DNA from 3 places in the Allobacillus sp. SKP2-8 genome. Region 1 is predicted to be linked to each of the others. Evidence: riboswitches for the same ligand, from Rfam matches in the RefSeq annotation. Region 1 holds a riboswitch; each other region holds the start of a gene.

The links. Region 1 has a riboswitch for S-adenosylmethionine ahead of metX (homoserine O-acetyltransferase MetX). Riboswitches for the same ligand answer to the same signal wherever they lie in the genome.
Region 2: linked by a shared signal. The riboswitch ahead of FPQ10_RS08420 (methionine ABC transporter ATP-binding protein) and the one ahead of metX (homoserine O-acetyltransferase MetX) in region 1 are both predicted to bind S-adenosylmethionine.
Region 3: linked by a shared signal. The riboswitch ahead of metK (methionine adenosyltransferase) and the one ahead of metX (homoserine O-acetyltransferase MetX) in region 1 are both predicted to bind S-adenosylmethionine.

The regions. Positions count from the first base shown of each region.
Region 1 is NZ_VMHF01000005.1:37,985-50,712, forward strand. Features, by position in the region: gene FPQ10_RS06365 (ring-cleaving dioxygenase) at 1-964, shown strand, start outside; gene FPQ10_RS06370 (AEC family transporter) at 1,218-2,147, shown strand; gene FPQ10_RS13025 (hypothetical protein) at 2,163-2,339, shown strand; gene FPQ10_RS06375 (O-acetylhomoserine aminocarboxypropyltransferase/cysteine synthase family protein) at 2,416-3,732, opposite strand; gene metX (homoserine O-acetyltransferase MetX) at 3,747-4,796, opposite strand; SAM riboswitch class I at 4,891-5,001, opposite strand; gene FPQ10_RS06385 (cupin domain-containing protein) at 5,628-6,077, shown strand; gene FPQ10_RS06390 (helix-turn-helix transcriptional regulator) at 6,402-6,611, shown strand; gene FPQ10_RS06395 (hypothetical protein) at 6,608-7,021, shown strand; gene FPQ10_RS06400 (hypothetical protein) at 7,330-7,779, opposite strand; gene FPQ10_RS06405 (MFS transporter) at 8,101-9,255, opposite strand; gene FPQ10_RS06410 (hypothetical protein) at 9,357-9,962, shown strand; gene FPQ10_RS06415 (DUF1648 domain-containing protein) at 9,955-10,461, shown strand; gene FPQ10_RS06420 (hypothetical protein) at 10,475-10,735, opposite strand; gene FPQ10_RS06425 (hypothetical protein) at 10,829-11,299, shown strand; gene FPQ10_RS06430 (DUF1801 domain-containing protein) at 11,424-11,840, shown strand; gene FPQ10_RS06435 (hypothetical protein) at 11,919-12,476, shown strand; gene FPQ10_RS06440 (DMT family transporter) at 12,540-12,728, opposite strand, start outside.
Region 2 is NZ_VMHF01000009.1:19,578-32,305, reverse strand. Features, by position in the region: gene FPQ10_RS08460 (3-hydroxyacyl-CoA dehydrogenase/enoyl-CoA hydratase family protein) at 1-862, shown strand, start outside; gene FPQ10_RS08455 (acetyl-CoA C-acetyltransferase) at 903-2,078, shown strand; gene FPQ10_RS08450 (acyl-CoA dehydrogenase family protein) at 2,105-3,889, shown strand; gene FPQ10_RS08445 (arsenate reductase family protein) at 4,047-4,403, shown strand; gene gcvH (glycine cleavage system protein GcvH) at 4,481-4,867, shown strand; gene FPQ10_RS08435 (toprim domain-containing protein) at 4,938-5,297, shown strand; gene FPQ10_RS08430 (thioredoxin family protein) at 5,300-5,629, shown strand; gene FPQ10_RS08425 (TlpA family protein disulfide reductase) at 6,207-6,626, opposite strand; SAM riboswitch class I at 6,714-6,821, shown strand; SAM riboswitch class I at 6,921-7,040, shown strand; gene FPQ10_RS08420 (methionine ABC transporter ATP-binding protein) at 7,114-8,139, shown strand; gene FPQ10_RS08415 (methionine ABC transporter permease) at 8,132-8,800, shown strand; gene FPQ10_RS08410 (MetQ/NlpA family ABC transporter substrate-binding protein) at 8,819-9,655, shown strand; gene FPQ10_RS13090 (YuzK family famiily protein) at 9,867-10,037, shown strand; gene sufC (Fe-S cluster assembly ATPase SufC) at 11,176-11,955, shown strand; gene sufD (Fe-S cluster assembly protein SufD) at 11,983-12,728, shown strand, end outside.
Region 3 is NZ_VMHF01000014.1:401-8,266, reverse strand. Features, by position in the region: gene FPQ10_RS10165 (TraB/GumN family protein) at 192-1,184, opposite strand; gene pckA (phosphoenolpyruvate carboxykinase (ATP)) at 1,687-3,276, opposite strand; gene FPQ10_RS13455 (NUDIX hydrolase) at 3,562-4,125, shown strand; SAM riboswitch class I at 4,228-4,333, shown strand; gene metK (methionine adenosyltransferase) at 4,527-5,729, shown strand; gene FPQ10_RS10145 (hypothetical protein) at 5,914-6,219, opposite strand; gene FPQ10_RS10140 (hypothetical protein) at 6,210-6,752, shown strand; gene FPQ10_RS10135 (DUF2332 domain-containing protein) at 6,814-7,839, shown strand.

The DNA.
Region 1 (12,728 bases):
GCACCACGTAACAGCCATTACAAGCAGTGCGGAGAAGAACTATGAATTTTTCACATATACGTTAGGTATGCGCTTAGTGAAGAAGACAGTGAACCAAGACGATATTCAGACGTATCATTTATTTTTCGCGGACGATCAAGGGAATCCAGGAACAGACATGACATTCTTTGATTTTCCTGGTATCCCTAAGGGACAGCACGGAACAAACGAAATCGCCAGAACATCCTTCCGCGTACCAAGTGATGAAGCACTTGATTATTGGGTGAAGCGATTTAATCGCCTAGAAGTTAAACACCAAGGAATTCAAGAACAATTCGGCAAGAAAATACTTCCGTTCGTTGACTTTGATGACCAACAATATCAGTTGATTTCTGATGAAAACGATAACGGGGTTGCACCTGGAACGCCATGGCAAGACGGCCCAATTCCACTGGAATATGCAATCACTGGTTTAGGCCCGATTATCGTCCGCGTTGATGACTATGAATTTTTCAAAAAAATGATGGAGCAAATCTTGAAATTTAAGGAAATTGACAAGGAAGATTCATTCCATCTATTTGAAACGGGTGAAGGCGGAAATGGTGGCCAAATAATCGTAGAATACAACACGGTTTTACCAAGGCATCAACAAGGTTACGGAACCGTTCATCACGCCGCATTTCGTGTTTCAAACAAAGAAAAACTGGAAGACTGGATTAACCATTTCCAAAAAGTTGGATTACCGAACTCTGGATTCGTTGAACGATTTTATTTCGGTTCATTATATGCTCAAGTCGCACCACAAATTTTATTTGAAATTGCGACAGACGGACCAGGATTCATGGATGACGAGCCATACGAAACACTTGGTGAAAAACTAGCATTGCCACCAAAATTGGAACCACAACGTGAGGAAATTGAAAAAATGGTTCGCCCGATTGACACAGTCAGAAGTACGAAGACGTTCGAAAAAGAATATGAGTAAAATGGAGCCCAACGTCATGTTGGGCTTTTTTGATATGAGGGTAAGGCACATATATTTTTAAGTTAGTCACATATATCTTTAAATTGGGATCATATTTTTTGATGAGGGGTTCATAGATCAATGAAATAGGGCCAAATAGATGTTTACAGGCCCATATTTTTCTTATTTAGGCTCATATCATTCCAACCCGCCTAACCTCAACAGCTAAATTATGGTAAGATACAGGTAGAACAAACGAAGGTATGGATTGATCATGCAAATTTTATTCAATATTATTATGGGTATCATTTTACCATTGCTAATCTTAGTTGCGGTCGGTGCATTATTGCAGCGAAAATTTACGTTAGATTTAAAGACATTATCAAAGATCTTGACGTATTTACTGTTACCTGTTGTCGCATTTGTCAATATCTACGAGAGTGATATCAACTTAAACGTTCTCTTTGATGTCTTGTTTTTTCAAGGAATTTTATCCATTTTACTAATGATATTTTCGTATAGTGTCGTCAAATTACTTAAGCTTGATAAAGGGATGTCAGCGGTTTACAAGAATAGTGTTGTATTGATCAACTCTGGAAATTACGGAATACCCGTCAGCCAGATGATTTTTCACCAACATCCACTAGGGATGACCATCCAGATTATCGTGATGCTTATTCAAAATTTCATTACGTATACATATGGTTTAATGAATTCAGTTTCTGTTCATGCAAAAGGAAAAGGGGCTGCTTTCGGTCAATTTCTGAAGCTTCCGATGTTATATGCTTTGTTATTGGGAGTGGTTTTGAAAGCATTGAATATCAGCATCCCAACGGTTCTATGGCAACCGCTAGAAAACTTATCGGACGCTTTTTTGGCCATTGCTTTGTTGACACTTGGTGCGCAGCTTGCCTATGTCCAGTTAAAAAAGTTTAATAAACTTTTATTGTTGTCAATCCTTGGTCGTCTGTTTGTTTCGCCAGCTTTGGCGTTAGGGCTGATTTTTATTCTCGGATTGGATGGTATTGTCGCACAATCATTGTTTATCGCTAGTTCTTTTCCGTCCTCAAGAAATAGTGCGCAATTCGCCTTGGAATTCGATCATCATCCAGAGTTAGCTGGCCAGATTGTTTTGGTTTCTACAATTCTAAGCAGTTTGACTGTTGGTGTCGTGATCTATGTTGCTGAAGTGCTATTTGGATAATGGAAGGTGAAGGTAATGAAAAAAGTTTTAACAGATTTGACTTGGGTTGTGCTTCAATTGTCCGCGGTGATTGCTGCATTCATTGGCGTTCTTTTAGCCGGGAATGGAAATGGTTATTGGGTTTTTTTCATCGTTTTGACCTCTGTTTTGACGTTTTTGGCAATTACACGTGCTACTAAACTGGCTGAATAAATTTATAAGAAAAAATTCGTAGTAGTTGGATAGAAAAACGACAACCGAATATAGTGGTTGTCGTTTTTCTTTTTGTTTATACGGTTGTTGTTTCTGTGTTCGATGTTATCCCTGTAGCTTTGGCAATAGCTTGCTCTAAGTCATCGATTAAATCATCGACGTGCTCAATGCCGACAGACAAGCGAATTAAATCTTCAGTGACCCCAGAGGATTGCAGTTCTTCTTCGTTTAACTGCTGATGAGTTGTGCTTGCCGGGTGGATGATCAAGCTTTTGGCATCCCCGACGATTGCGAGGTGCGACCACAGATCTACTTGGTTAATGACTTCTGCACCTGCTTCGTATCCACCTTTAATGCCAAAGACGACGACAGACCCCGCACCTTTTGGTAGATACTTTTTGGCGAGTTCAACGGATTCATGGTTTTCTTGTTCAGGATACGTAACCCACTCGACAGCTGGGTGAGATTCCAGGTAGTCAACGATCTTTCGCGTGTTAGCTACATGTTCTTTTAATCGAACATGAAGCGTTTCGATTCCAAGGGCAATCTGGAAAGCGTTGAAAGGACTTAAAGCAGCACCGGTATCACGTAAAACCTGTACGCGGGCCTTTGTGATGAAAGCAGCTTCTGGTAAAGCTTCGGCATAAACTAACCCATGATAGCTAGGGTCAGGCTGTGTGAAACCAGGGAATCGTTCATTATCCCAGTCAAACTTTCCACCATCGACAATGATTCCACCTAATGTTTTACCGTTTCCACCTAACCATTTTGTTGCCGAGTGGACGACGATGTCAGCGCCGAAGTCAATTGGACGACAGAGATAAGGAGTTGCGAAGGTATTGTCAATGATGAGCGGCACGCCGGCTTTATGTGCGATTTTAGCGACTCTTTCAATGTCTAAAATGTTTAAACCTGGATTTCCGATTGTTTCGGCAAAAATGGCTTTCGTTTTTGGAGTGATGGCCTCTTTAAAATTCTCTGGATCTTTCGGGTCGACGAATCGAGTAGTAATGCCATGTTTCGGGAATGTCGTCGCAAACAAATTGTATGTCCCACCATATAACGTTGAGGCTGAAATAATTTCATCGCCAACTTCCGCTACGTTGAAAATTGCTGCTGTGATTGCCGCCATTCCACTGGAAAGCGCCAATGCACCGACACCACCTTCCAATTGAGCAACTCGTTCTTCCAATGCGCCGACTGTCGGATTTCCAATTCGTGTATAGATATAGCCTTGCTCTTTTAAGCCAAACAAATCAGCTGCATGCTCTGTGTTATTAAATTGGTAAGCATTCGTTTGATAAATCGGCAATGCACGTGAACCGGTTGCCGGGTCTGCTTCTAGTCCTCCATGAATACTGACAGTTTCCAAACGATAATTTTTCTTAGTCATGTAAATCGCTCCTTTTAATTTTTAATAGTTTCTAAAGACATTGATTTTTCTTGAATAAAAGGTCCCCATTTTTCAAACTCAACCAAAAATCCATCATGTCCGAAGATTGTTTCGACCTCGTGATATTCTGCATACGCCCCAGCTTTCTCAAGATCTGTCACGAAGCGGTTAATTTTTTCTGGTGGATAAAGCAGATCATTTTGAAATCCCAAAGCAAAGATCGGCACATTCAATTGCTCAAGTACTTGTTGATAGCTACCTCGGCCTCGGGTGATATCGTGTCCGTTCATCACTTCCAATAATCGAATATAACTATATGGATTGAAGCGGTTCGCAAGCTTTTCGCCTTGGTAATTTAAGTAAGACTCAACATCGTATACACCATTTTGTTGTTGTCTGGAAAATCGCTTGCTGAACAATTCTTCCGGTCGATAAGTGACCATACCGACCATTCGTGCCAAATGTAATCCGTCTTTTGGCTGTTCACCATTTTTAAAAGCCGGATCGCGTAGGATGGCTTGCTTTGCGATGTGATTAAAGGCGATCGCATAATCGGAAAAAACAGGTGTGACGGCAATGGGGAAGATGGCCTCCATGTAATCGGGATACATAAATCCCCACTCCAATACTTGCATTCCACCTAAGGAACCACCGATGACCGCTTTCAATTGATCGATGCCCAAAATGTTGAGTGCAACAAATTGAGCTTCAACCAAATCACGAACGGTGAGTGTCGGGAATTGATCCTGATAAGGTTTACCATTCGATTGCAGTGAACCCGGTCCAGTCGAACCATCACATCCACCTAACACATTGAACGTAATTACTTGATAGCGTGTCGTATCGATGTATCCACCGTCTTGAATCAATCCATGCCACCAACCAGGATTGGATTCAGTCCCTACAGCGAATTGGTTTCCAGTTAGTGCATGACAAACGAGAATGGTCGGTGCATCGATCGGACCACATTGTTCGTAGGCAAGGTGGATCTCATCCAATTGTTCGCCGCTTTCCAAACTGAAATTTGGAATGGAAACTGAACCATGCTGCACAGTCTTTGTCATTGATGTTCTCCTTTCATTTTGATCTCACGGTATTAAAAAGACCTCCCTGCTTTGAGCAGAGAGGCCAGAATATACGATGTCGACATTTTGGTCCCTCTCATCTCTCAAAGCAGATTTGCTTTGCTGGAATTAGCACCTTTTAAAACCGTTGTTTAAAGGTTGCCGGGCGTCATCGGGCCAGTCCCTCAGCCACTCTAGATAAGAGTTTGAAAAATATTAATTTTTTGAGTTAAATGATATGTTAGCACGTTGAAGGAGAAGTGTCAACGCGTAAAATGATTTTTTGTATCTCTATATACCTGGTCGGCTGTGAAAATTGCATGGAAATTCTTATAGGAGGTCTCTAGACGTCCGAATGGCTGAAAAAATAGAGAGCGTCTATCAAGCACGGAAGCTGAGCGAATATTGCTGCTTCCGTAGAAGAGAGCGTGTATCGAGCACGGAAGCTGGGCGAAAATCGAAGTTTCCGTAGAAGAGAGCGTGTATCGAGCACGGAAGCCGAGCGGAAATTGAAGTTTCCGTAGTAGAGGGCGTCTATCGAGCACGGAAGCTGAGCGATTATTGCTGCTTCCGTAGTAGAGAGCGTCTATCAAGAACGGAGACCGAGCAAATTTCGTGACTTCAGTAGTTGAGAACACGTATCAAGAACAGAAGTCGGGTAATTATTGCCATTTGCCGGAAAATTTATAGAGAATGTCTATCCTCCGAGTGGCTATGAAAATTGCACAAAGAGTCTTATAGAATGAATCGCTGTCGATACAAACCAATAATCACAAAAATGGTTATTCGCATAGATTAAACTGAAATATATTTTTGAAAGGAAGTTGGTTTATGAATTACGGATACCTAAATCATCCATATAACCATTCCATGCCTGATTGTGGTTGTCACCCATTTGTTGTCAATATTGCCGGCGCTACCCGGTCCAATGAAACATTTCGTACAGCGATTTGGACGGGAGAACATTTTCAGGTGACGTTGATGACCATTATGCCTGGTGACGATATAGGCTTGGAAATTCATCCGAATACGGATCAATTTTTACGGATAGAAGAAGGGCATGGATTTGTTCAGATGGGAGATCAAAAGGACCGGTTAGATTTCTGTGTGGAAGTTGGACCAGGTGATGCGGTGATGGTACCAGCAGGAAAATGGCACAACATGACAAACATCGGTCCATTTCCATTAAAACTGTATTCAATTTATGCGCCCCCTGAGCATCCCTATGGAACTGTACATGCAACAAAATTAAATGCGATGGAATCAGAACACGGGTATTAAATGTAGAAGCACGAAAAGATCATTTGAAGAAACAAGAGGAATGCACATGCAAAGTGCGTTTCTCGTTACATATATTTTTCGAATTATCAATGTTCAATAGCAACCTTAACTTTGATTTGGCAGGCCCGTTAGAAATGAAAAATTGGCGCTATAAGACTAAGTAGTTCCGTTTCTGTGGAGAAAATTCGAAATATCAATAAAGTTTTTGATAAAACGCTTTTCCATCGAAAGGATTAGCGCTTTTTCATAAATACGATGTAATGTATAATTTGAATTATGTAATTTATATGTTACAGTAACACTGTGTGAGGAGGGATTATATAAGTGAAAAATAATGTGAAGATAGCTCGTGTTCAAAGGGACTTAACCCAACAGCAACTAGCTGAAAAAGTAGGCATCACCCGTCAGACAGTTAGTTTAATTGAAAAAGGAAAATATAATCCCACTTTAAAATTGTGTCTTTCGATTTGTGATGTCGTAAATAAGTCATTGGATGAATTATTCTGGGTAGAGAAGGAGGAGCGAATGGAATGATCAAAAAAATTAAAGATGAACGATTGAAACTGCAAAACTTACAGAACATCAGGATTTTATTCTTATTTGAGAACATTGCGATTATTGGTATATTAGGGTATGACCTAGTCACCAAAGGAATGGATGGAATGAGAGCTAATCCGTTATGGTATGTTCTTATTTTGACAGGAGTTATTTCCGCATACTTGTCTATGGGGATCAGTGTAGATCATGAATCAAGTAAAAAGTCTCCGAAAAAGGGACTGGTCATTTCAGTAATTGTAAGTTCGATTATTGCCATTGTATTTGGGGGTTTAATTACCTTTACAGGTGATATTTCAACTGGAATACTTGTAGGAGGAATATTCTTTGTTTGTTTCCTTGTTCCATCAATTTACATTTATTTCCTGCGTACAAAGCGACAAAATTAAATTTCAACAATCGGGCACAGTCGTGACACACTCATTGCGCATGAATAAAACATCATCCTTGAAAATGAAAATACATTGCACCAAGCGGAATTAGAACAACTTGTGTTTTGCAAGTCGAAAACAGTTGGAGAAATTGTATTCAATTATTGGGATTAACTTCTAAGTTAACAGATTGAGTCTTTCAACGTCGTTTTCTAATTAACTATATTCATGTCTAAACATTGGAAACCACTCGACGAAAAAAGAATCTCCTATAAATTTACCATGAAGCTGGGCGCTCCCAGAACTATTAATTAACAACATTTCAACTAATGTCCAGGATGTTTGCTTTCCCAATTAAAATCAGTATTCTCAATAATATCATATAATTTATTCTCTCCTACTACTTTATACGCAGCGTCGGGTAAATGAACAAACTCTTTACCTAATGCGATGGTATAATAACTACCATTCGCAGCGGAATAAGTACTAGTCGAAGTTCTAATAGTGATTAAATAATCAATCGAAGGAGTTTTATCTGTTTCTTTAAGCTCCATTTTTTTAGGTTTCTCTATAATGCTTTGAATTACTTCTTGGGAATTTGAATGCACCAGTTTGTGATTTCGCTTGTCATCAATTTCAACTTCCACTATACCTTTACGATCAATTGACAATTCAGATATTGCAGATTCATACGTAGTATATTTACTTTGATCATTGATAAACCATGCTACCGCAACAAACACAATAAGCATTGTAATCAGAATTTTTTTCTTCAAATCATCTCTCCTTTTTTAATCATAATCATATAGTTACTCTTATTAAAACATATAAGTATTATAATGGTAAAAATGGCTTAAACCTTCATTTGAAGTTTAAGCCAATATTTTCATTTGTTTATGCTAACAATTCTCAATAACTTTTCTATCTTTATTAATGATATAAAAAAACGCTTGGAGTACTAAAACCCAAGCGTTTTATATGCTTTTTATACTGCTATTATGGTGCAAGATGCAGTGCAATCAGTACGTTATTTAAACGATTATTTTATTGCAGAATCAGAGCCACTTTCCAAAAAAAGTGGATTTACCTCAAATTTATTATGCTTTTTTCCCATAAGGCAATAGATGGTAAAGTGTCATGAGGATTGTACCACCTAATGCGATGAATCCTAATACAAAGTACAATGTCGATCCACCGTATTGGTCAATAATTGCACCACCGAGAAGGGAGCCAATTATTCCTGATACACCGAAGAAAACGGCATAGAAAAGTAGGTGCCCGGTCGACTGCAAAATACGTGGAATTAGTCGTGTGACATAGTCCATTGCAGACAAGTATAAAATTCCGAAGGTTAGACCGTGTAAGAATTGCAACCCAATAATCATCCAATAATCATCGACAAGAGTAAATAAGAACCAACGAAGCGTGTAGATTGCTCCGGCTAAAATCACGAAGATCAATGTGTGATACTTTCTGAACCATTTTCCGGCAAAGAAAAATACAATGGCTTCACTAATGACTCCGACAAACCAAGCGACACCGACGTTAAAGTTGGAACCGCCTAGTTGAGCAATATATAAACCGATGTAACTATCATTCGCACGGTGTGATACGGTTAAAAACATCATAAAAAATAGAAAGAAGATAAAAGGCTTATATTTTAATAAACTAGCCGCATCTTTGAAACTGATCGGCTCTTGTTCAACTTTCACGTCTTTCACTCGGAAAGTGACGAACAAAGCGATGAATGCGAAAGCCAAATATGGCCAAATCATGTATTCTACACCGTAAATAGTGAGTACGAGTCCAATGGCGAGTGAAGACGTCGCAAAGCCGACAGATCCCCAAGTACGAATCGTCCCGAATGAAACCCCGACATCATCTGCACGGCGTTGCGCTAAACTATCACCAAGTGCGCCAATTGGTGTTGAAAAGAAATAAAATAAAAATCCGAAGAAAATAAGTAAGTAAAATTGCGTGACACTTAAGAAAATCGAGCTGAATATAATTAATCCGAAAATACAAATCAATAAAAATCGTTTAACGGTTTTATGCTTGTCACTCATATAGCCCCAAAAAGGTTGGGATATAATTTGCGCAAGCGGGCCGACCGCCAACACAAATCCGATTTCTGACCCTGTTAATCCTCGTTCAGCAAGGTATAATGGTAGATAACTAATAATAATTGTATTGGTTGCATGAAAGGCAAATAACAATGCTTTCAGAGGTGTCAACGATTGTTGTTCTGACATAAAATCACATATCCTTTAATTAGATTGACTAAATTACTATAACTCATTTTCAAGGGAGTTTCCAGAAACATAATTTCGAATGAAAAAAAGGTGGAATATCCATGGCGATCAATTATCGCAAGTGCCCAGCGTGTGACTCAACGAATGTCATTCCGATTGTATACGGTGAACCCGATTCTTATTTAGCCCTGGAAGCCGATGAAACAAAAGTCTTATTGGGCGGCTGCGTAATCATGCCAAATTCACCCGAATATCATTGCCGCAATTGTGAAAAAGAGTGGACCCGTGAAGAATCAATCACTCATGCTTATGAACAAATTGAACGGTTGGAAATGAAAATTGGTAGTTTTTCTGAAGGACATACGAATATGATGATCGATTTCGTGAAACAAACAGTGGTGTTGAGCCGTAGTTATATAGAAGAAGACTCAGTTCAAAGAACATTAACAAATGACGAAATAAAAAGCATTCGTTTTAGGTTACGGCTTGTCGATATTCTAAATTGGAGAAGACAGTACACCGACTCCCGAATTTTGGATGGTCAGCAGTGGAAAATAACTTTGTATAGAAGTCGAAATCGTCGAAGTATAAAGCGGGCTGGTGACAACCGATATCCGGAGCAATGGGAAGATTTTTGTGAGTTAATGAGTGACATAACAGGGAAAGAATTTAATTATTCGTCAAATGGAGGAGGAAAATATGATTGAAAAAGACGATCGGCCTAAATTAGATATACCGAAAACGGCATCAGAAAAGCTTTGGGACATTATTGGCTATACAGCTTTTATAGGCTCGTTGGTTTTCCTTGGATTTGTGTGGGGGGAGTTGCCAGACGAAGTGCCAGCACATTATAACTCCAGTGGAGAAGTCGACCGTTGGGGATCTAAGTTCGAGTTATTCATTTTACCGGGAATTGGCCTTTTCATTTTGTTACTGATGCAGTTGTTCGAACGCCATCCAGAGACACATAATTATCCTCAACGAATCAATGAAAAGAATGCACGTGAATTTTATATAAATAGCCGTAAAATGATTAATCTGATCAAAAATCTATGTTTAGTAATATTTTCATTGATTTTAATTGAATCGGTATCTATTGCGATGGAGTGGACAGGAGGATCGGGGCCATGGTTGTTTATTTTATTGACTGTTAGTGCGATTGTTCCGATTATTATTGGTATGTTGAAACAACGAAAAATTCGATAACATTGAAAATAATTTAGAAGATGATGGATACCGAGTGATCAACGGCTGGAAGCAAACATTCGATGTCTGCGAAAGATAATTCGATGGCTAGGGAACGGAATTCGATGTCTGCGCAAGCTAATTCGACGGCTTGCTGCGATAATTCGATGGCTAGAGAAGGGAATTCGACGGCTGCAAGTGAAAATTCGATGTCTTTCCAGTGAAATTCAACGGCTAGGTTTAAAATTTCATAAAAAAAGTCACCTGAGTGGAATCCTTCAATCCCAAATCCCATTTAGGGCACGAGCCCCTTTTCGGCAGTACAAGGTGACGAAGCTTCCCTCAATGCATAGGATGATGTAAGCCTAGCAATTGAGGAGATGATTATATGAACCACTCAAACTTTGGTGGACCTTATCCACACCCAGATGACGAAAGGCAATGGGGAAACTTATTACAAGGACTTTTCGGTTTTGGAAATTGGGGGAATCAACCACCATTTGGACCACCCGGACAGGGAGGTAGACCACCAGGCCCACCATTCGGACCGCCTAGTGGAGGACCAGGAAGACCGCCATTTGGGCCGCCGCCAGGTCAAGGAGGAGATGGACCACCAAGCTCACCGCCACCATCATTTACACCGACCCAGCAACAGGTGAGTGTATATGCTGTAGATCCTGGTGGCATAAGAGGATGCCTTTACCGTTATACGTATGTTTGGTTGAATAACCGTCAACAGTTCTGGTATTATCCAACATTTGTCGGCAGAAATTCCATTGCCGGCTATCGCTGGATGGGCTTTTATTGGGCCTATTTCGGTATCGATTTAAAACGAATCGATTCTTTCCAATGTTTCTAAAAGAATAGAAGGAAGCCACATACAATGTGGTTTCCTTTTTTAATGTATTTCTTTTAATCTACATAAATTCAGAAAATAATGTATGTTAAAATAATAGTTAAGAAAACTAGAGGAGCTAACCACTATGTATGAATTAAAGACAAAAGAAAATGATCACAGTGTCATCGAGTTTATTGAAAATGTAGAGAGCGATAAGAAGAGAGAGGATGCTTATCGTTTGCTCGACCTTTTTACGGAAACATCAGGTTATGAGGCGAAAATGTGGGGAACAAGTATTATCGGATTCGGATTCTATCATTATAAATACGATACAGGTCATGAAGGAGATGCCCCGTTGGTTGGTTTTTCACCAAGAAAAGCTCGGTTCTCCATATATTTAGCAACAGGCGATACGGAGAGAGAAGAATTGCTTGGAAAGCTGGGAAAGCACAAGGCGGGCAAGGGTTGTATATATGTGAATAAGCTGCAAGATATTAATACCGATATACTTAAACAATTAATTAATCAATCGATTGATTTTTTGAAGAAGCGTTATGAATAGATACTGTTGGAACGGTCATACAAAAATATAGTAATAGATAAAGATAGCGTACGAGCTTGATAGATGGAGGAATCATTCGTGGATGTGTTAACACGCGCCTATTTTGTCAACTTAGAATCTGATGAATGGGATTTACAGTATGAGGCATATCAAAGAATCTTAGAAATGACGAAGCAAGAAGTAGATTGGGCCTATGAAGTATGGGATGACATTGTACAAAATCTTTCAAATCGAGATGCTCATATACGTTCGCGCTGTGCTCAGCTATTGGCACACTTAGCAATCAGCGACCCGCAAAAAAGAATCCTTGATGATTTTTCACTGCTGTGGAAGGTGACAACGAGAGACCCAAAATTCATTACGAAAAGACATAGCTTGCAATCCATCTGGCGAGTCGGTTTAGCCGGTCAAGAGCAAAAAGAGCTGTTGCTAGAGCACTTCATAAAATGGTTTAAGCATTGTCATCAAGAGAAGAATTGTACATTAATCCGTTCAGATCTGTTGCAAGGATTACGAAACCTTCACGAACAACAATCTTGTGACGAGGTGAAGAAAATTGCTCTGGAGTTAATTGAAATCGAACCACAAGAGGAATATAGAGAAAAATATAAACGAATATGGAAAGGTTATCAGTAGGGCTCTCGAGATCCAGTTCGAGACAACTGCAGATGAAAGCCCTCAAATTTAACATATGGTTATTTATGACACCAAACGTAACCCAATTGTCGCGCAAATAATGAGGAAAATAAAGAAGATTCGTTTATAGCTTTTGGACTCACCATAAAAAATCATCCCCATAATCGCCCCGCCTGTTGCACCAATACCTGTCCAAACTGCATAAGACGTACCCATCGGCAATGTTTTCATTGCAAGTCCCAGCAAGGAAAA
Region 2 (12,728 bases), on a different contig from region 1:
AATGATCAATTATTCATTGGAAGAAGTGAATAAAAATTATAAAGGGCTTGTCATCGGGAACCAAGGCAAGAACTTCTGTGTCGGTGCAAACCTTGGCATGATGCTGATGGAAGCTCAAGACTTTAACTTCATTGAATTGGAAATGATCGTTAAACAATTCCAAGACACAATGATGAATATTAAATATAATGAAAAGCCGGTTGTCGTCGCACCGTTTGGTATGACGCTAGGTGGTGGAGCTGAAGTCAGCCTTCCAGCTGCGAGCATTCAAGCTTCTCAAGAGACGTATATGGGCTTAGTTGAATTCGGTGTCGGTTTAATTCCAGGTGGTGGCGGAACGAAAGAGCTTTATTTGAAGTCACTACGCGGCTTGCCACAAGGACCTGATTTCGATTTAACGAAAGTAGCGAATGACGTATTTGAGAAAGTGGCAATGGCACAAGTGTCCACTTCAGCCGCTGAAGCACGTGAAAGCGGATTCTTGGATAACCATGACAAAATCAGTGTTAATGGTGATCACCTCATCTATGACGCTAAACAAAGTGTGCTTGGCTTAGCAAAAGCAGGGTACCAAGCGCCAAAACGTGAAAAAGTACCTGTTGTTGGTGAACCAGGCTATGCAGCGATGTTACTGGGAGCTAAAGGCCTTGTACAAGGTGGCTATGCTTCTGAACATGACTTGAAGATTGCTGGGAAATTAGCTTATGTTCTTGCAGGTGGAAAACTTGCATACGGAACACTGGTCGATGAACAATATCTACTTGACTTAGAACGAGAAGCATTCATCAGCTTAATTGGTGAAGCGAAAACACAACAACGTATGCAGCATATGTTGATGAAAGGTAAACCACTACGTAACTAATAAACGGAATAACTCCAATTCGAAAAAAGGGGGAGAAATTGTGAGAGAAGCAGTCATTGTCGCAGGTGCAAGAACACCTGTCGGTAAAGCGATGAAAGGATCATTCGCAAATACACGTCCAGATGATCTTTCCGCTGTAACCGTAAAAGAAGTATTGAAACGTGCGAACAATTATGACGGCCCAATCGATGACATCATTATCGGTTGTGCGATGCCTGAAGCAGAGCAAGGAATGAATATGGCAAGAAACATCGGAGGTCTTGCTGGGTTGGATCATGATGTACCTGGCATTACAATCAATCGTTATTGTTCATCAGGACTACAAAGTATTGCCTATGCAGCTGAGCGAATTATGCTTGGAAATGCGGAAACGATTATCGCTGGTGGAGCTGAATCCATGAGTTTGATTCCGATGGGCGGACACGTTATCAAACCAAACTTGGACTTAGTTGAAAATGCACCAGGCTATTACATGTCAATGGGACATACAGCTGAGGAAGTTGCACAACGATTCGGGATCTCCCGTGAAGACCAAGATGCTTTTGCTGCTCGAAGCCACGAGCGTGCCGAGAAAGCATTAAAAGAAGGTAAATTTGATGATGAAATCGTTCCGGTTGATGTTGTACAACGCAAAGTCGGTCCAGAAAATAAAGTTCATGAAAAGACGGTAACAGTTTCCAAAGATGAAGGTGTACGTCCGGGTACAACACCTGAAGTTTTATCGAAATTGAGACCAGCGTTCACGATGGGTGGTTCCGTCACAGCTGGTAATGCTTCACAAATGAGTGATGGTGCAGCATCTGTTTTAGTCATGGACCGTGAAAAAGCAGAGAAAGAAGGACTGACACCAATTGTGAAATTCCGTTCATTCACCGTACAAGGTGTCGAGCCTGAAATCATGGGGGTCGGACCAGTTAAAGCAATTCCGAAAGCAGTAGAAATGGCTGGTCTTGAATTGTCGGATATCGGATTGTTTGAACTCAACGAAGCATTTGCTTCTCAATCATTACAAGTCATTCGTGAACTTGGATTAGACGAAAACATCGTTAACGTAAACGGTGGAGCAATTGCATTAGGTCACCCACTCGGTTGTACAGGTACGAAGCTGACTGTTTCATTAATGAATGAGATGAAACGTCGTAACGTGAAATATGGCGTCGTCACAATGTGTATCGGTGGCGGTATGGGTGCAGCTGGCGTATTTGAATTACTATAAAACATTCATTATTGGAGGGTAAACGTATGAGCGAAACACAAGAAAAAGTAATTAAAGGCGGAGGCTTCTTAGTAGAAGACATTGCTGCTGAAGATATGTTAACACCAGAGGATTTTACAAGTGAGCATAAAATGATTGCCAAAACGACGGAAGAGTATGTAAAAGGTGAAGTTTGGCCAGTCCTTGATAACTTGGAAAATCATGAGTTCGATAAGTCTGTTGACTTGCTTAAAAAAGCAGGAGAGCTTGGTCTTCTAGGTGCAGACGTACCAGAAGAATACGGCGGACTCGGATTGGATAAAGTCAGTTCTTCCTTGATCACTGAGAAAATGTCCCTTGCTGGTGGATTCTCCATCACTCACGGTGCACACGTTGGTATCGGCTCGCTACCAATCGTTTTCTTCGGTAACAAAGAACAAAAAGAAAAATATCTACCTGTCCTGGCAACTGGTGAGAAGTTAGCGGCTTACGCATTGACTGAGCCAGGTTCAGGATCTGACGCATTAGGTGCAAGTACAACAGCTAAGTTAAATGAAGCGGGAACTCATTACGTACTTAACGGTGAAAAACAGTGGATCACTAACTCAGCATTCGCAGACGTATTCGTCGTCTATGCGAAAGTCGATGGCGATAAGTTCACAGCATTTATCGTTGAACGTGAATTCCCTGGCGTATCTACTGGACCTGAAGAGAAGAAAATGGGAATCAAATCTTCTTCTACACGTACATTAGTGTTGGAAGATGCAGAAGTACCAGTTGAAAACGTACTCGGTGAAATCGGCCGCGGTCACATTATCGCGTTCAACATTTTGAACGTTGGTCGTTATAAACTAGCAATCGGTGGCGTCGGTGGTGCGAAACGTGCCATTGAAGTCGCTACGAAATATGCAAACGAACGTAAACAGTTCAACACACCAATCTCAAGCTTCAGAATGATTCAAGAGAAACTAGCAAATATGGCAGCTCGTACGTATGCCAACGAAAGTTCCGTTTACCGTACAGTTGGTCTTTTTGAACAGCGTATGGGTGGATTATCCCAAGAAGAGTTGAACGACGGATCAGAAGTTGCGAAAAGTATCGCGGAATACGCAATCGAATGTTCCATGAACAAATATATGGCAACAGAACTACTTGATTATGCAGCTGATGAAGCTGTTCAAATCCACGGTGGCTATGGCTTCATGCAAGAATATGAAGTTGAGCGTATGTACCGTGATTCAAGAATCAACCGTATTTTTGAAGGAACAAACGAGATTAACCGTATGCTCGTCCCAGGCACATTCATGAAAAAAGCCATGAAAGGCCAGCTACCACTTCTTGAAAAAGCAACAGCATTGCAAGAAGAGCTGATGACAATGATGCCTGAACCGGTTGGTGACGAAACACTTGAACAAGAGCGTTACCTACTGAAAAACGCGAAGAAGATCGGCTTATTGGCTGCAGGAATCGCTGCTCAGAAGTTCCAAGATAAGTTAGAACAGGAACAAGAGTTATTAGCGAACATTGCTGATATGGCTGGTGAAATTTACAATATGGAAGCCGCAATCCTTCGTACAGAAAAAGCAATCAATAAAGACGGCGAAGAAAAGCATAAACAGAAAGTTCTTTACACACAAGTTTATGTTCAAGAAGCATTTAACAGCATCGAAGCGGATGCAAAAGAAACATTAGTTGCGAGTGACTCTGGGGACAGTCTACGCATGATGCTTGGTGCCCTTCGTAAACTAACTCGTCACGACCCAACAAACGTAATTGAGAAGAAACGTGAGATTGCGAAGACATTAATTGAAGAAGAAAAATATACGGTTTAAAGATAGGTTAATAGATTGACCATTACCTCAGTGGAGTAACTTCTGCTGAGGTTTTATATCGTTTTTCATTTCGTAAGTAACCAAAGCTTACTATACAAGTTGTGTCTTCCCTCATCCAAACGGAAATATGCTAAACTAACGGTGGAGGTGTTTTCAGATGACAGTAACGATCTATCAATATCCAAAATGCGGCACATGTCGGAAAGCATTAAAATGGTTGGATGAGAACAATATAGCTTATGAATCAGTACATATTGTCGACAACCCACCAAGTGAATCCGAATTGAAGAAGATTATCGAACAAAGCGATCTGCCGATCAAGAAATTCTTCAATACATCAGGAAAAAAATACCGTGAATTAGGGTTGAAAGACAAGCTGGATGACATGGCTGACGATGAGAAAATCAAGCTACTTGCATCAGATGGAATGTTAATGAAACGTCCATTGGTGACGGATGGCAAAAAATCAACAGTAGGATTCAAAGAAGAGACTTTTGAATCGGAATGGAAATAAAACAGCAAGAATGTGTCATCCATTCAATAAATATAGTAGAATATAAGTAGTTAAATGGTTATAGGAGGGGTCGAACGATGAATTTACCAAAAGATTTACGTTATTCAAAAGAACACGAATGGGTGAAAGATGAAGACGGTAAGGTTCGAATCGGCATTACGGAATTCGCACAAGACGAACTAGGGGATATTGTGTTTGTTGAATTACCAGAAGTCGGTGACGAATTGGAATTGGATGAGCCATTTGGCAGTGTTGAATCCGTTAAGACAGTGTCTGAATTATACGCACCTGTTTCAGGAAAAGTTGTCGAAGTTAATGAAGAATTAGAAGACAGCCCTGAATTAGTGAACGAATCCCCATACGAAGGAGCTTGGATGGTTGTTGTTGAATTAGACGACTCATCTCAGCTAGAAGAACTAATGGATGCTGACGCATATCAAAAAATGACAGAAGAAGAAGAATAGAACCTTGAAAGCTGATCGATCGTGATCAGCTTTTTCCATAGGTAATGAAAACAAAATTTGGTGATCATACATGGATGAGTTGTCAAAGGTAATTATCGTAGAAGGAAAGCAAGATAAGAAAAAAATTAAACGGGTACTTGAGGATGAAGCTTTTATTTTATGTACATTCGGAACACTTGGTTTACATGCGTTAGATTTAATGATTGAAGAGCACCAGCTAGATGATCGTGATGTGTTTATTTTGACGGACGAAGATGAACCAGGCATCAAATTAAGAAAGTTACTGAATCAAGAAATCTCTCATGCTCAAAACCTCTATATCGACCGAAAGTATCGGGAAGTTGAAGAAACACCTGAGTACGTGTTAGCATCAATTTTACAAGCAGCTGATATAAATGTTGATGTGGATTTTTTGAAAGGGTTTGAATGAGCATGAATGCAATTAACGAAAAGAATGCGCAATTTCTAGTAAAGAAAAAGCAGTATCATATATTATTTATCAATAGTCCCTTCTGCGGTACATGTAAAGTGGCAAAACGAATGCTTCTTTATATAGAAGACACACTGGAAGACAGTAAATTTTATGAACTAAATGGACTGACTGCACCAGATTTTCTACAACAGTACAATATTATGAGTGTTCCATGTTTAATGGTGTTTAAAGACGGCAAGCCAGTCGATCGAATCTATACATTTCACTCTGTGCCATATTTATTAAAAGAACTTGGACCCTACTTGGTCACGGAGAAAAATAAAATATAATTATACTTATACATCTGACATGCCGAACGAAGGATACTCCTTGCGTTCGGTATTTTTTATGGAAGGCAAGAAAATGGAAAGCCGTTGATAAACGTCATGAAGCCGTTGAAAAATGCAGTGAAGCCGCCGAAAAAACATGAGAAGCCGTTGAAAAATCGGTAAAAGCCGTCGATAAAATATGCGAACCCGTTGAAAAACGTCATGAAGCCGTTGAATAATGAGTAGAAGCCGCCGATAAATCCTCCGTTAAGTTCGATCTTTCCATAAAAATAGGCTGTGACAAAGTTATAAACTTAGAAGCACGAATATTAATCTAACTTAGCGTAGGAAATATACGGAGACTTCTGCGGTCAACTAAATGCGGCCACGTCCTGTGGCCAACGTTGACACTAGCCCGTCCTGGGCGTCGGGAGCAAAAGCCTAGGTGAGACCCCGCAGTGCGAAGCACGAGGAGGCTCAACAGCTGCCCGCGAAAAGCGGAGTATATTTCCGAAGCGGGTATTTCCGCATTACTAAATTAGAATGTTCGTATCTGAGTCAACTTTAAAGATATTGTCCCAGCCTCATTTAGAAACGCTTATGCCAATGCTTTACTGATTACCTGCAAAATCTCCACAAAGTCAGCTTGATCACCGAATCGACCGACCACTTCACCATTCTTATCAATGACGATTGTCGTTGGGACGGAAGTGCAATCATAAAGGTCATATACTTCACGACCGTTATCTTTCAAAACGGGCTGGGTTAAAAATTGCTCTTGATATTTCAACGCTTCTTCCTCTGACCGCTCACGACCAGTCACGTTAATCGTAATCATTTCTAATTCATCGTTACGCGTTGTTTTATAAAATTGCTCTTTTTTCGGCAAGTCTCTTGCACAGTCTGGACACCAAGATACCCAAAAAGTAAGAACAATGACTTTTTTGCCGAGTACTTCATCTAGAGAGAATGTTCGGTCTTCATTTAAGTAAGGTAATTCAAACTGAGGTGCTTTCATTTTATATTTCCCCTTTTTCAAAAATAAGATTGACGACCAACTCGCTTCATGCTAATATTAACATTAATACAAATCGCATAGCAAAATTTCTTATCAAGAGTGGCGGAGGGAACGGCCCTGTGAAGCCCGGCAACCATCGAATTTATTCGAAAGGTGCTAATTCCTGTTCATGCTGAGTGCATGGCAAGATAAGAGAGAGATCAAACGTTTCTTTCTTGTTCTTGCAAGGGAGATTTTTTTATGTGTTAACAACGTATCGCTTTAACGTGTTAAATTAACAATTTTATAGATAAACTCTTATCAAGAGAGGTGGAGGGACTGGCCCGATGAAGCCCGGCAACCACTGGATGATGTTTAAAATCATCCAACAGGTGCTAATTCCAGCAAAGCAGGGGATGCTTTGAAAGATAAGGGAACGAAGGCCCGATTCCTTTCTGTTCTCTTATGCAGGAAGGTTTTTTTATTTACTAAAGAAAGAGGGAGTTACATGATATCGATTAAAAAGCTTTCGAAACATTTTCAAACGAAGGATCAAACGGTTCAAGCAGTCGATGATGTTTCATTAGATATTGAAAAAGGTGAAATCTTTGGTGTGATTGGTTATTCTGGTGCAGGTAAAAGTACGTTCGTTCGTCTGTTGAATCGACTGGAAGAACCGACGAGTGGAGAAATCACACTTGACCAGCAGTCATTGACCCAATTAGGAAAAAATGATCTGCGGAAAAAACGACAAAAAATAGGAATGATCTTTCAGCATTTTAACCTACTTTGGTCTCGTACCGTTTATGAAAACATTGCATTTCCTTTAGAAATTGCTGGTGTCGATAAACAGAATAGCAAAGAAAAAGTGAATGAATTGATTGAGCTTGTGGGATTAAAAGGAAGAGAAAACAGTTATCCATCACAGCTAAGCGGTGGTCAAAAACAACGTGTTGGCATCGCCCGAGCGCTCGCAAACGATCCCGAAGTGCTGCTTTGTGATGAAGCAACTTCCGCCCTCGATCCGGAAACGACGGATGATATCTTGGATTTACTTGTATCCATTAATGAAAAACTGAAATTGACGATCATCTTAATTACGCATGAGATGCATGTCATTCAAAAAATTTGTCATCGCGTAGCAGTTATGGAGCAAGGGAAAGTCGTTGAAGTCGGTGATGTGTTGGAAGTGTTCATCAATCCGAAAGAGAAAACGACGAAACGATTTGTTCAGCAATTATCACCGCTTGAACATGACCCTGAACGGTTGAAAGATTTCATTACGGAAGATGAAAGCAAAGAAGTGGTGAAGCTACATTTCGTCGGCGGTACAGCGAGACGGAGTTTGATCAGTGAAGTCGCAAAACAGTTCGATGTTTACGTGAATATATTGCAAGGATCAATTTCACAAACTCAGGAAGGCTCTTACGGTACATTGTTCGTTGAACTGGATGGGGAGCGAAAAGTGATTGAAGCATCGATGGAGTATATTCGCAACTCAGGTGTAGAAGTAGAGGTGGTTACAAATGCTTAACGAATTATTCCCAAATGTCATCATGGATGACTTATGGACAGCAACGTATGAAACATTATATATGACGGTTATTTCAGTAATCGGCACTTTTATTCTCGGAATTATTCTCGGTTTAGTTCTTTATTTAACCGATCGAGGAAATCTTTGGAGCAACCGGTTGGTGAACGGAATCACAGCGACGTTCGTTAACGTTTTCCGTGCCATCCCGTTCATTATATTAATTTTATTGCTCATTCCATTTACAGACTTTTTGATGGATACCATCCGTGGACCGAAAGCAGCTTTACCGGCATTGATTATCGGTTCGGCACCGTTTTACGCACGGTTAGTTGAAATTGCCTTAAAGGAGGTAGATAAAGGGGTAATTGAGGCAGCAAAGTCAATGGGGGCAAAAACCCACACGATTATTTTTAAGGTTTTATTGCAGGAATCAAAACCAGCACTAGTCGGAGGTCTGACGGTTACAGCAATTGCGTTAATCGGTTATACAGCTATCGCAGGAGTGATTGGCGCAGGCGGCCTTGGTGATTTAGCTTATATGAATGGTTTCCAACGAAGAAATAATGATGTTGTCTTTGCATGTACCGTCTTTATCGTCGCCATCGTCTTCATTTTTCAATGGGCAGGCGACTTTACGGCAAAAAAAATGGATAAACGATAAAAGGGGAGTTTAAAAAACATGAAAAAATTATTATTGGTTTTATTAGGAATTACATTGATTGTGACATTGGCAGCGTGTGGATCATCTGATGAAGAAAGTAATGGTGATTCTAACGGAGAAGATACTACTGAAATTGTCGTTGGTGCAACAAGCGTTCCTCACGCTGAAGTGTTAGAGGAAGCAAAACCGCTTCTTGAAGAAAAAGGAATTGACCTAACGATTGAAACGTACCAAGAGTATGTATTGCCAAACGAAGACTTAGATAACGGCACACTCGATGCAAACTACTTTCAACACATTCCTTACTTTGAATCACAGCAAGAAGATATTGGGTATGATTTTGTGAATATTGGCGGCATTCATATCGAACCTTTAGGCATTTATTCTAAGAACATCGAAAGTATCGATAATGTAGAGGAAGGAACAGTCGTACTTCTAAGTCGTTCTGTTGCCGACCACGGAAGAGTTCTTACTTTGCTTGAACAGAATGATTTGATCAAAATAGATGAAAATGTAAACAAAGACGCTGCAACTGTTGAAGATGTGGTTGAAAACCCATTGAATCTTGAGTTTGATGCAAGTATTGAACCAGCAATGCTTCCGGAATTTTATGAAAGAGAAGAAGATGCATTAGTCGCAATCAACACAAACTACGCAATCCAAGCGGGCCTTGAACCGAGAGAAGATTCGTTAATTATTGAAGAGTCCGACTCACCTTATGTGAACATCATCGCAGCGCGCGCAGAAGATGAAAATAACGAAGCGCTCCAAACTTTGGTCGAAGTTCTTCGTTCTGAAGAAATCACGAATTTCATTGAAGAAAAGTATGAGGGCGCTGTCGTACCGGTTAAATAAAATCTGAATCTTTAGCATTCGAGAGAAATGTTCAGTTATCCATACCAATTATAAGAATGAGGGGTATAACATCAAATAAGATGTTTATACCCCTCTTCATTCGGATAAACCTAATCTATAAGGGTTTTTGAATCCTTAACATTCGTGGTATTCTATATAACATCAAAGACGAAAGGAATGATTTTTCATTATTAATGACAATGAGATTGACTTGAATTACACAGAGGATATGGAGAAATCCATGCAGCAATCTCACGGAATGGGGTACAAAGAATACAGTATGAACCTCAATCGAAGACTACAAGTTGAACAAAAGCGAGAGAATGATTATAAGAAGTGTAATAACTTAGTTTCAGAAGTTGGACGACAATTACATCGTTAATGAATAAAAAAAGCCCATCAACTCCAGCCAAATTATTGGTTGGAGTTGTTTAAATTAGGTGGTGGATCTTTAGGTTACATAAGACCTTCTGGGAGTTTTTGTGAAAAATATCCCGTAGTAGAGAGTGGTTATCAAACACGGAAGCCGATCAATATTAGAATCATCCGTTGTTGAGCGTGCCTATCAAGCCCGGAAGCCGACCAATTTTAGAGCCTTCCGTAGTAGAGAGCGCTTATCAAGCACGGAAGGCGAACAATAATTGAATCTTCCGTAGTAGAGAGCGTCTATCAAGCACGGAAGGCGAACAATAATTGAATCTTCCGTAGTAGAGAGTGCTTATCAAGCCCGGAAGCGGATCAATTTTAGAGCCTTCCGTAGCTGAGAGCATCTATCAAGCCCGGAAGCGGATCAATTTTAGAGCCTTCCGTAGCTGAGAGCATCTATCAAGCCCGGAAGCGGATCAATATTAGAAACTTCCGTAGCTGAGAGCATCTATCAAGCCCGGAAGCCGACCAATTTTAGAGCCTTCCGTAGCTGAGAGCATCTATCAAGCCCGGAAGCCGACCAATTTTAGAGCCTTCCGTAGTAGAGAGCGCTTATCAAGCCCGGAAGCCGATCAATTATAGAAACTTCCGTTGTTGAGCGTGCCTATCAAGCCAAGAATTCGAACAATTATTGAAGCTTCCATCAAAGCACGTTCTCGACGGCATTTCGCGCTGCACAAGCACTCATTTAAGTATCGAGACGAGAACGCCAATCAAGCCCGGAAGCCGATCAGTATTAGAATCTTGTTTATAGAAGGCTACTAACCCCGCGTTTAAAAAACTGAGTCGGAGAGTCCTATATAAGCGAGATTCTGATTCTCATCATTCGGCCTTTCATTCTCACCATGAAAAACTCCTTCTATATCAATCTAAAACTCCACAATTCCAATGCCAAGAAATCAACATTTTACGAAAAATCAATAACTTACGTCGTTTCAGTTTAATATTCCTTGTATCTTTACTATAATAGAGGTTGTGCCGAATAAAGGTCATTCTTCGGCGGATGGTTGATTATAAATTATAAATGTTATAAACTAAGAATGAGAATAGATTGGGAATGACCAATATATATCATAGAAAATGGAGGTATTGATATGGCTGGATCAACTTTAGAGATTAAAGATCTGCATGTCGAAATTGAAGGGAACGAAATCCTGAAAGGGGTTAACCTAACGATAAAGGGTGGAGAATTCCACGCAGTGATGGGACCGAATGGTACAGGTAAGTCTACATTGGCGAGTGCTATCATGGGTCACCCGAAGTTTGAAGTGACGAAGGGATCCGTTCATTTAGATGGAGAAGATGTTCTTGAAATGGAAGTAGACGAGCGTGCTAAAGCCGGTCTATTTTTGGCTATGCAATATCCAAGTGAAATCAGCGGTGTCACAAACTCTGATTTTCTACGTTCTTCAATTAATGCGAAGCGTGAAGAAGGCAACGAAATTCCATTAATGCAGTTTATCAAAACAATGGATGAGAACTTGGACTTCTTAGATATAGATAAAGATATGGCTCAGCGTTATTTAAACGATGGATTTTCCGGCGGTGAGAAAAAGCGGAATGAAATCCTTCAGTTAATGATGTTGCAACCAGCAATCGCGATTTTAGACGAAATTGACTCCGGTCTAGACATTGACGCATTGAAAGTTGTTTCTGAAGGAATCAATAAAATGCGTAGTGAAAACTTCGGTTGCTTAATTATCACTCACTATCAGCGTCTACTGAACTACATCACACCAGACCATGTACACGTTATGATGCAAGGTCGTGTTGTGAAGTCTGGCGGACCAGAACTAGCTCAACGCCTAGAATCAGAAGGTTATGAGTGGATTAAAGAAGAGCTTGGAATCGAAGACGAAACTGTAGGCCAGTAAGTGATCATAAAGATTGGAGGGTGAATAATGGCAGTAGATACAAAACTACCATACGATGAACAATATATTACTGAGTATTCTCAGAAACGGAACGAACCTGAGTGGTTTCGTGATATTCGTTTAGAAGCTTTACGTCAATCGGAAGATCTCCCAATGGCGAAAGCAAATAAGACACGGATCATTGATTGGAACTTCACGAATTTCAAACATGATGTAGCTGGTGAACCAATTCAGGACTTCGATACACTTCCTGAACAAGTTCGTGTTCTTTTAGGTGAAGAAGGAAGCGCACAAAACTTGATTATTGTCCGGAATAACGATGTAGCGTATGCAAACCTTTCACAAGAATTGAAAGATAAAGGCGTTATTTTTGAAGACATATTCACTGCAATGAACGAACATAGTGACCTTGTTCAAAAGTACTTCATGAAAGATGGCGTTGCGATCGATGAAAACAAAATGACTGCACGTCATGCGGCGCTAATGAACAGCGGTATATTCGTGTACGTTCCAAAAAACGTTGTTGTCGACGAACCAATCCAGGTTGTTTTTTGGCAAGAAGATGACGAAGCGGGCATGATCAATCATGTTTTATTAGTCGCTGAAGAAAATAGTGAAGTCACGTATCTTGAAAATTATTACTCAGCAAATGCGAATAAAGAATCTGTTGCAAACTTGGTCAGTGAAGTATTCGCTCACCAAAACGCAAAAGTTTCTTATGGTGCTGTCGATCACTTGGCAGAAGGGACAACGGCTTACGTTAACCGTCGTGG
Region 3 (7,866 bases), on a different contig from region 1:
AAGGCTACTGATTTACTATCAAAGTGTATTGTCACAAAGTATTTTTCACTTTTGTCAAAATTAGATACAAAAAGTTCGCTTAAAGATCTAAAACCCTTCAGGTTGGAATACATTAATCATGTACTTAATTTCCATTCACAACCTGTTTCATCTAAAATACAAGCGGCTAGTTCTACAGGTGAAAAAGTTATTTAGTTTCTCTCTATCTCAAATCCTTTGTCCTTCAATAACTCGAGCACATTTCCTTCATTAAAAAAGTGAGCGGTTCCTACTGCAACAAAGAAATTTTTGCCGGAATATTCATTTGAGATCTCGGCGATTCGATCGGCCATCATTTGATCTCTTTTGACCATCATATTATCGATATACATCTGTTCGTATTTCTGATTTTCAGAGTTGGAATCTACAGTACGTTTAATATCGGTTAACATTGATTCATCACCAAGTCGGTAACCAGCAAAGCTCTTTATCCCTTCATTGATTTGCTTATCCATATTATCAATAGTCTGTTCGAGCATGTAAGCATAGTAATCATCTGGCTGATTATGAATCAATTCGTAACGTTCCCGACCTTCAAGGCCGATAATTTCCGTGTTTTTTGGTTTTGTTTTTGTCAAATATTCTTCCACGCTATAGTCGCTAGTAAGACCTTTTTTTCCTATTTCATAGTTTATAATTCTTTTAGAGAGCGCGTATGGCTTCATGCTATTCAATTGTCCAAATCTCGCTTTAATCTTTGTTGAATAATCCCTAATTGAATCAACTAATTCTTCTGGCATATGATCTTCTAATGTTTCTCCATTTGGGTAATAGAAATATTCTTGGGTTAGATCTTGTTCATCCTCAGAGAAATGCTTTTCAACTAGAAGAAAGTCTGAGTTTTCAAGTGCTGATTCGATATCTTCTTCAAATGGATACATATCCTCTGTGCCTATATGCATAGTTCCTAAAAAGTGAAATTGATTTTTGCCATCTGTTCCTGTCCAAAAAAAGCCTTTTGTCCGATCAGGTAAATCAAAATCTTCTACACTTATTATATCCTCTTCATTTATCTCCGTTTCATCAATACTTTTTGTCTTTTTTTCTTCTTGTTCATTTACGTCCTCATCGTGATCTTGTGCTTCTTCCTGGCAACCAACAAGTAAAATCAATACCCCTACTAATAAATAAACCATCTTTCTCATGTACTTTCCTCCCCCTATTAAAAAGTGTACCAAAAATTAATCTATATACAATTATTTTCCTTGCGTATATTTCACAACACAGGATTAGTAAAGCTACATCCGACATGTTAGGCCCATATATTTTGAGACCGGGCACATAAATTTCAACTTTGGGTCCATAAATTTGTATGCGGGTCGCATATCCTATGTTCGTGGGCGCATATCCGTATGGAATGGACGCATATTTTTTCAAGATGGGCACATATATTTGGTTGAGTTAATCTTGGTGGGTGAATAGCACGCGCTAATTACGGTTGGGCTCATATATTTCGAGATTGGGCACATAAGTCGCAACTTTGGGTCCATAAATTCGTATGCGGGTCGCATATCCTTTGCTCCCGGGCGCATAACCGTGTGAGATGGAACCATATTATTTCAGAATGGGCGCATATATTATCCGCAGCTTACAATGACCAACAAAAAAAGGACCGGGATCACCCGGTCCTTACCACTTTTTATTCAATTATCCTCTAAACGTTGGTCCTGCTTCAGCGATATCTTTTGTTACATGATCGAACTGTTTGAAGTTTTCATGGAATTTCTTCGCTAAGTCTTGTGCTTGCTGGTCGTAACGATCTTTGTCAGCCCATGTTTTCTTTGGGTGAAGAACTTCTGTTGGTACACCAGGGCACTCGGTCGGAATGTGAAGACCAAAGAAATCGTCTTGTACGGTTTCAACATTTTTCAGATCGCCTTCCAAAGCTGCTTGAACCATGGCACGTGTATAACCAAGTTTCATACGTGAGCCTTCGCCATATGGGCCACCTGTCCAGCCTGTGTTCACTAGGAATACTTCTGAGTTGTGCTCATCAATTTTTTCACCGAGCATTTTTGCGTATTCTGCAGCTGGTAATGGCAAGAATGGTGAACCGAAGCAAGCAGAGAATGTCGCTTGTGGCTCTGTGACACCACGCTCAGTTCCAGCTAGTTTACTCGTATAACCACTTAAGAAATGGTACATTGCTTGTTCTTTTGATAGCTTACTGATTGGAGGCAATACGCCTGAAGCATCAGCAGTCAAAAAGATAATTGTATTCGGATGTCCGGCACGACTTGGACGGACGATATTATCAATATTATCAATTGAGTAAGCGGCACGCGTGTTTTCTGTTAAGCTCGTGTCATCATAGTCTGCTTCACGGTTTTCGTCCAAAATAACGTTTTCCAAAACAGAACCAAAACGAATGGCATTAAAGATTTGTGGTTCTTTTTCAGCAGATAGATTCACGGTTTTTGCATAGCATCCGCCTTCGATATTGAATACACCGTTTTGGCTCCATGCGTGTTCGTCATCACCGATTAAGCTTCTGCTCGGGTCGGCGGATAAAGTTGTTTTCCCTGTTCCGGAAAGTCCGAAAAATAAAGCAACATCACCTTCTGCGCCGACGTTCGCTGAACAGTGCATTGGAAGCACTTCATTTTTAGTCGGTAGCATATAGTTCATGACAGAGAAAATGGATTTTTTAATTTCTCCAGCATATTCTGTTCCGCCAATTAAAACGATTCGGTGCTTAAATGAAACAATAATAAATGTTTCAGAATTTGTACCGTCTACTTCAGGGTCAGCTTTGAAATGTGGAGCAGAAACGACTGTAAATCCAGCCTGATGATTTTCTAGCTCTTCTTTTGAAGGACGGATAAATAGACGATTGGCAAATAGGTTATGCCAAGCAAATTGTGTAATGACTTGGATCGGCAGGCGGTATTTTTCATCCGCACCGGCGAAGCCTTTGAAAGTAAATAATTCATTCTGAGTTTCCAAGTAATCGATAACTTTATGAAATAGATTTTCGAACTTTTCTTCGCTGATTGGTTGGTTGACACTTCCCCATTCAACATGATCTTGGGATTCTTCATCTTTTACGATAAATTTATCTTTCGGTGATCTTCCTGTATATGTTCCAGTTGTTGCGCGAATGGCTCCGGTAGAAGACAGGACGCCTTCCTCACGGCTCAATACTTTTTCAACAAGTTCAGCAACTGAAAGATTTTGATGATTCACGTCTAAATCGGTTAAGCGAGAGACGAGCGAATCAAGTGTATTTGTGCTCATTCATTCATCATCCTTTACGTTTAAGTTAAAGTGTGCTGTTTCAATCTGGTTATTAGTATAACACATTAGATATATTAATCCATACTAATGGTGAAAATAATTGTGACTAAATTATAACAACATTCAGAGGTACTTTACCAACCTTTTATTAAAATTTGATGGATTGTTTTATCTTTCATACTCTAAATCTGTCGCTTAATCATGAAATATCGTATTTAATGTAAACATGTTATGCTTTTATTAAGAAGTTTACAAGCTGATTTTTTTGAAAGGTAGGTTATTTAAATGGAAACGAAAACAAATAAAGAAGAAACTTTGAGACAGTTCCAAACGTATATGCTTCAATTTCCTGAAGAGGCAGAGAACCTCATCCCGTTTATTTCCTTCATTAAAGACCGCGAAGAATTATTTGACCGAAGCGTGTCACCGGGACATATTACCGGTAGCGGATTTGTTCTTCATCCGAATAAGCCGGATCATATATTGATGTTATTTCATAAATCATTGGAAAGATGGTTACAACCAGGTGGCCATGTGGATCCAGGAGAAACACCAGAGGAAGCAGCCATTCGTGAAGTGAAGGAAGAAACAGGCATCGATGTGCGTCTTCATTCAGTACATAAAGAACAGCTGTATCCTTTTGATGTCAATATTCATTACATCCCTACGAATAAACAAAAAGGCGAACCAGGCCATTTTCATTATGATTTCCGTTATCTTTTCGTGACAGATGAGACAGAAATCGGTCAAAATGATGAAGATCACGATGTCAGGTGGGTACATGTTTCAGAAATTCCGGACCAATTAATGGCTCGTGCGATTAAGCAGATTCAAGCGCTGCACCAGTAGATGGACGTTCACGTTTTCAGTAAAGTCGAATTAGTTAATCATTGACAATATAAATTGACAAGTTCCCTTATTTAGCGATATGATAATGCAGAAACGGAATAACTCTTATCCAGAGAAAGCGGAGGGAACAGGCCCGATGAAGCTCGGCAACCATCACAAGCTGTGACAGGTGCTAACCTGATGCAAGGTGTCCCTTGGACGATAAGAGCGGAAGGCGGATAATCACCTTTCCCTTTTGTCATGGATAAATGGGGAAGGTTTTTTTGTTGGATTGAAGACGTTCGTTTTCAATTGATATTAAAACTACGTCTCTGACATCACTCGATTACAAGCCGTATGAAGAGTGATGCTGTCGTCTGACCAGGAGAGAGTGCCGTAATAATTCTTGGGAGGAAATAGATATGGAAAGGAAACGAAGATTATTCACATCTGAATCGGTTACAGAAGGCCATCCAGATAAAATCAGTGACCAGATCTCAGATGCCATCTTGGATGAAATTTTAAAAGAAGATCCAGATGCACGAGTAGCATGTGAAACAATGGTTTCAACAGGTCTTGTTTTAGTATCCGGAGAGATTTCAACGACTTCATATGTTGATATCTCAACAATCGTTCGTGATACAGTAAAAGAAATTGGATATACACGGGCGAAATATGGTTTCGATTATGCGACATGTGCTGTATTGACCTCCATTGATGAGCAATCCGAAGATATTGCTGCTGGAGTCGATGTTGCTTATGAAAAAAGAGAAGGACAAATGACGGATGAAGACATTGAGGCAATTGGTGCAGGTGACCAAGGCTTGATGTTCGGTTTTGCAACGAATGAAACGGAGGAATTAATGCCTCTGCCGATCTCACTTTCTCATAAGCTGTCGAAGCGTTTATCCGATGTTCGTCGAACGGAAGTGATTCCGTATTTACGACCAGACGGGAAAACGCAAGTAACGGTTGAGTATAAGGAAGATGGTACACCAGGACGAATTGATACGATTGTCTTGTCTACACAACATCATCCGGAAATTACATTGGAACAGATCAAGAATGATATTATGGAATTCGTCATTCGACCGATCGTACCAGAAGAGTTAATGGATGATGAGACAAAAATCTTCATTAATCCAACAGGACGCTTTGTCATCGGCGGACCTCAGGGGGATGCCGGGTTGACAGGAAGAAAAATCATCGTAGATACATACGGTGGTTATGCTCGTCATGGCGGAGGAGCATTCAGTGGTAAGGATCCGACGAAAGTTGACCGTTCAGCCGCTTATGCTGCGCGCTATGTCGCGAAAAACATCGTCGCTGCGGGACTTGCTGAAACGTGTGAAGTGCAATTGGCTTATGCAATTGGCGTAGCACAGCCCGTTTCCATTAATGTTGATACATTTGGAACAGGCGCTGTCTCTGAAGAACGGATGGCTGAAGTTATTCCAGAAGTATTTGATTTGCGCCCTGCAGGTATAACGAAAATGCTTGATCTGAAGCGGCCGATTTATAAGAAAACAGCAGCTTTCGGACACTTTGGACGAACAGATGAAGATTTCACATGGGAACGTACAGATAAAGTAGATGAGTTAAAGCGTTTCTTTGAAAATAACTAAATCATAGATTCTTGAAAACAGTTGTTATACATAGTGTATAGCAGCTGTTTTTTTATTAAATCACTCGATTACATTTTGAATTTAAGTAATGTAAAATATAATTCAAAATATTTAGATTTGTGGTACGATGATTATAAATAAAGTTATGGCGCCCAAAGGCTCTGTTAAAGATTAGTGTTGATTTTTAATTGCCTGTGGGTGAAAGCTTTTCGCTGATAAACCGAGCGAAGCCGTCGATAAACTGTGCGGAGCCGTCGATAAACTGTGCGGAGCCGTCGATAAACTGTGCGGAGCCGTCGATAAACTGTGCGGAGCCGCCGATAAATCGAGCGAAGCCGTCGATAAATCGAGCGAAGCCGTCGATAAATCGAGCGGAGTCGCCGATAAACTGTGCGAAGCCGCTGATAAATCGTGGAGAAACCGATATTGAATCATTAACAACGGACTTTAACAAAGCCAAGTGAAAAGGGGGGTCTTTAAATGGTTCCACCAAAAGCTCTTTTTGAGTCTGGATTGAAAATCGTCGGGGTTCTTACGATTATTTGGGGCTTAGTCCATATTACTCCGGTGGTTTTTCAATTTATGTCTATTTATAATCAACCGGATATGATGACGAATCAGAATTTAAGTTCTTATCGTTTTTCGCTAATTTTTCAAGTCGTGTACCCTGTAATTCTTTTGATCATTGGGTTTTACCTACTTAAAGATGGAAAAGCCGTTGTGGAATTAGCCTTTAACAATTTGTCTGCGAAAGACGAAGATAAGATTGGCTCATTATTTTATCTTTTTATGAAGATGGTCGGATTAGTTTTAATCATCTATTCCCTTCCAAAAGCGTTTCAGATTATATCCAATATCATTTTCACATCTTCTGTTAACAGTGTAGGTACGAACGAGCAAACACAATTCATTGTTCAGAATCTCGTAATGGTAGTGATTCAATTTGTATTCGGGTTTTATTTACTGAGAAGCGGAAAGATTTTTTATAAAATTGGCTTCACTAAAAACAATAAAGATGAATGATGGAAGCTAAGTTGAATGGTGTTTTGGGAAAAAATGGAGCTAACGATATGGAGGGGAAGTTATGTCCCAAAGGATCGCTGAACGATTTAAGAACTTTGCTACATTAGAATGTCACGGATCGAGTGATCTCTATGAAAATTTATCGAACCAAATTGCAACAGATAATGAATTGTTGGATTTAAGCATGTATGCAAGAGAAGGGCAACCGATCCCTAACTTACTTTTTGGCGCTGTTCATTATTTGTTGCTACAAGGTGAGGAACATGAATTGAAGGAATTCTATCCTAGCATCGTCGATCAGGTGAGTAGAGAGGATAATCCCTTTCCTTTTTTAAAAGATTTTTGCATGAAAAATAAAGATAAAATAAAGGCCATCTTAGGAAAGAAGCTAGTCCAAACAAATGAGGTACGGCGATGTGCCTATCTGTATCCTGTGTTTTGTTATATATACAACCAGATCAAGAGACCACTTTCACTCATAGAAATCGGGACAAGTGCAGGATTGCAGTTGCTATGGGATCATTATTCCTATTCTTATGGGGACGAGCAAGTCTTTGGCAATCAAAATTCCACTGTTCATTTAACATCCATGGTACGTAATGGTGAAATACCTTATGAATTATTAACATCAATTCCACCGGTCAGTGATCGACTGGGCATAGACTTAAACGTTACCAATCTTACCGATGAAGACGAATGTTTATGGTTAAAAGCACTTATTTGGCCTGAACATAAAGAACGACTAAAAAACTTTGAAAATGCAGTAGAACAATTAAGGGTAAATCCACCTAATCTAATAGAAGGAAATGGTGTAGCAATACTCCCTGAGATAATAAAAGATGTTCCTACTCATACAGCGGTTTGCATCTTTCATACTCACGTAGCCAATCAAATGCCTGAAGCGGCTAAAAGTGAACTGTTGGATCAGGTTAATGAAATAGGAAGAAACAGAGACGTTTTTCATATTTATAATAATATTTACGACAGAAAACTTCGTGTCGATTCCATTATAGATGGAAAACCCGAGACAAAGATTATTGGTGATACAGACGGGCATGGTAGATGGTTTGATTGGCATTTAACATAGGCAAGGGAGATTGGGGACAGGTTTTAA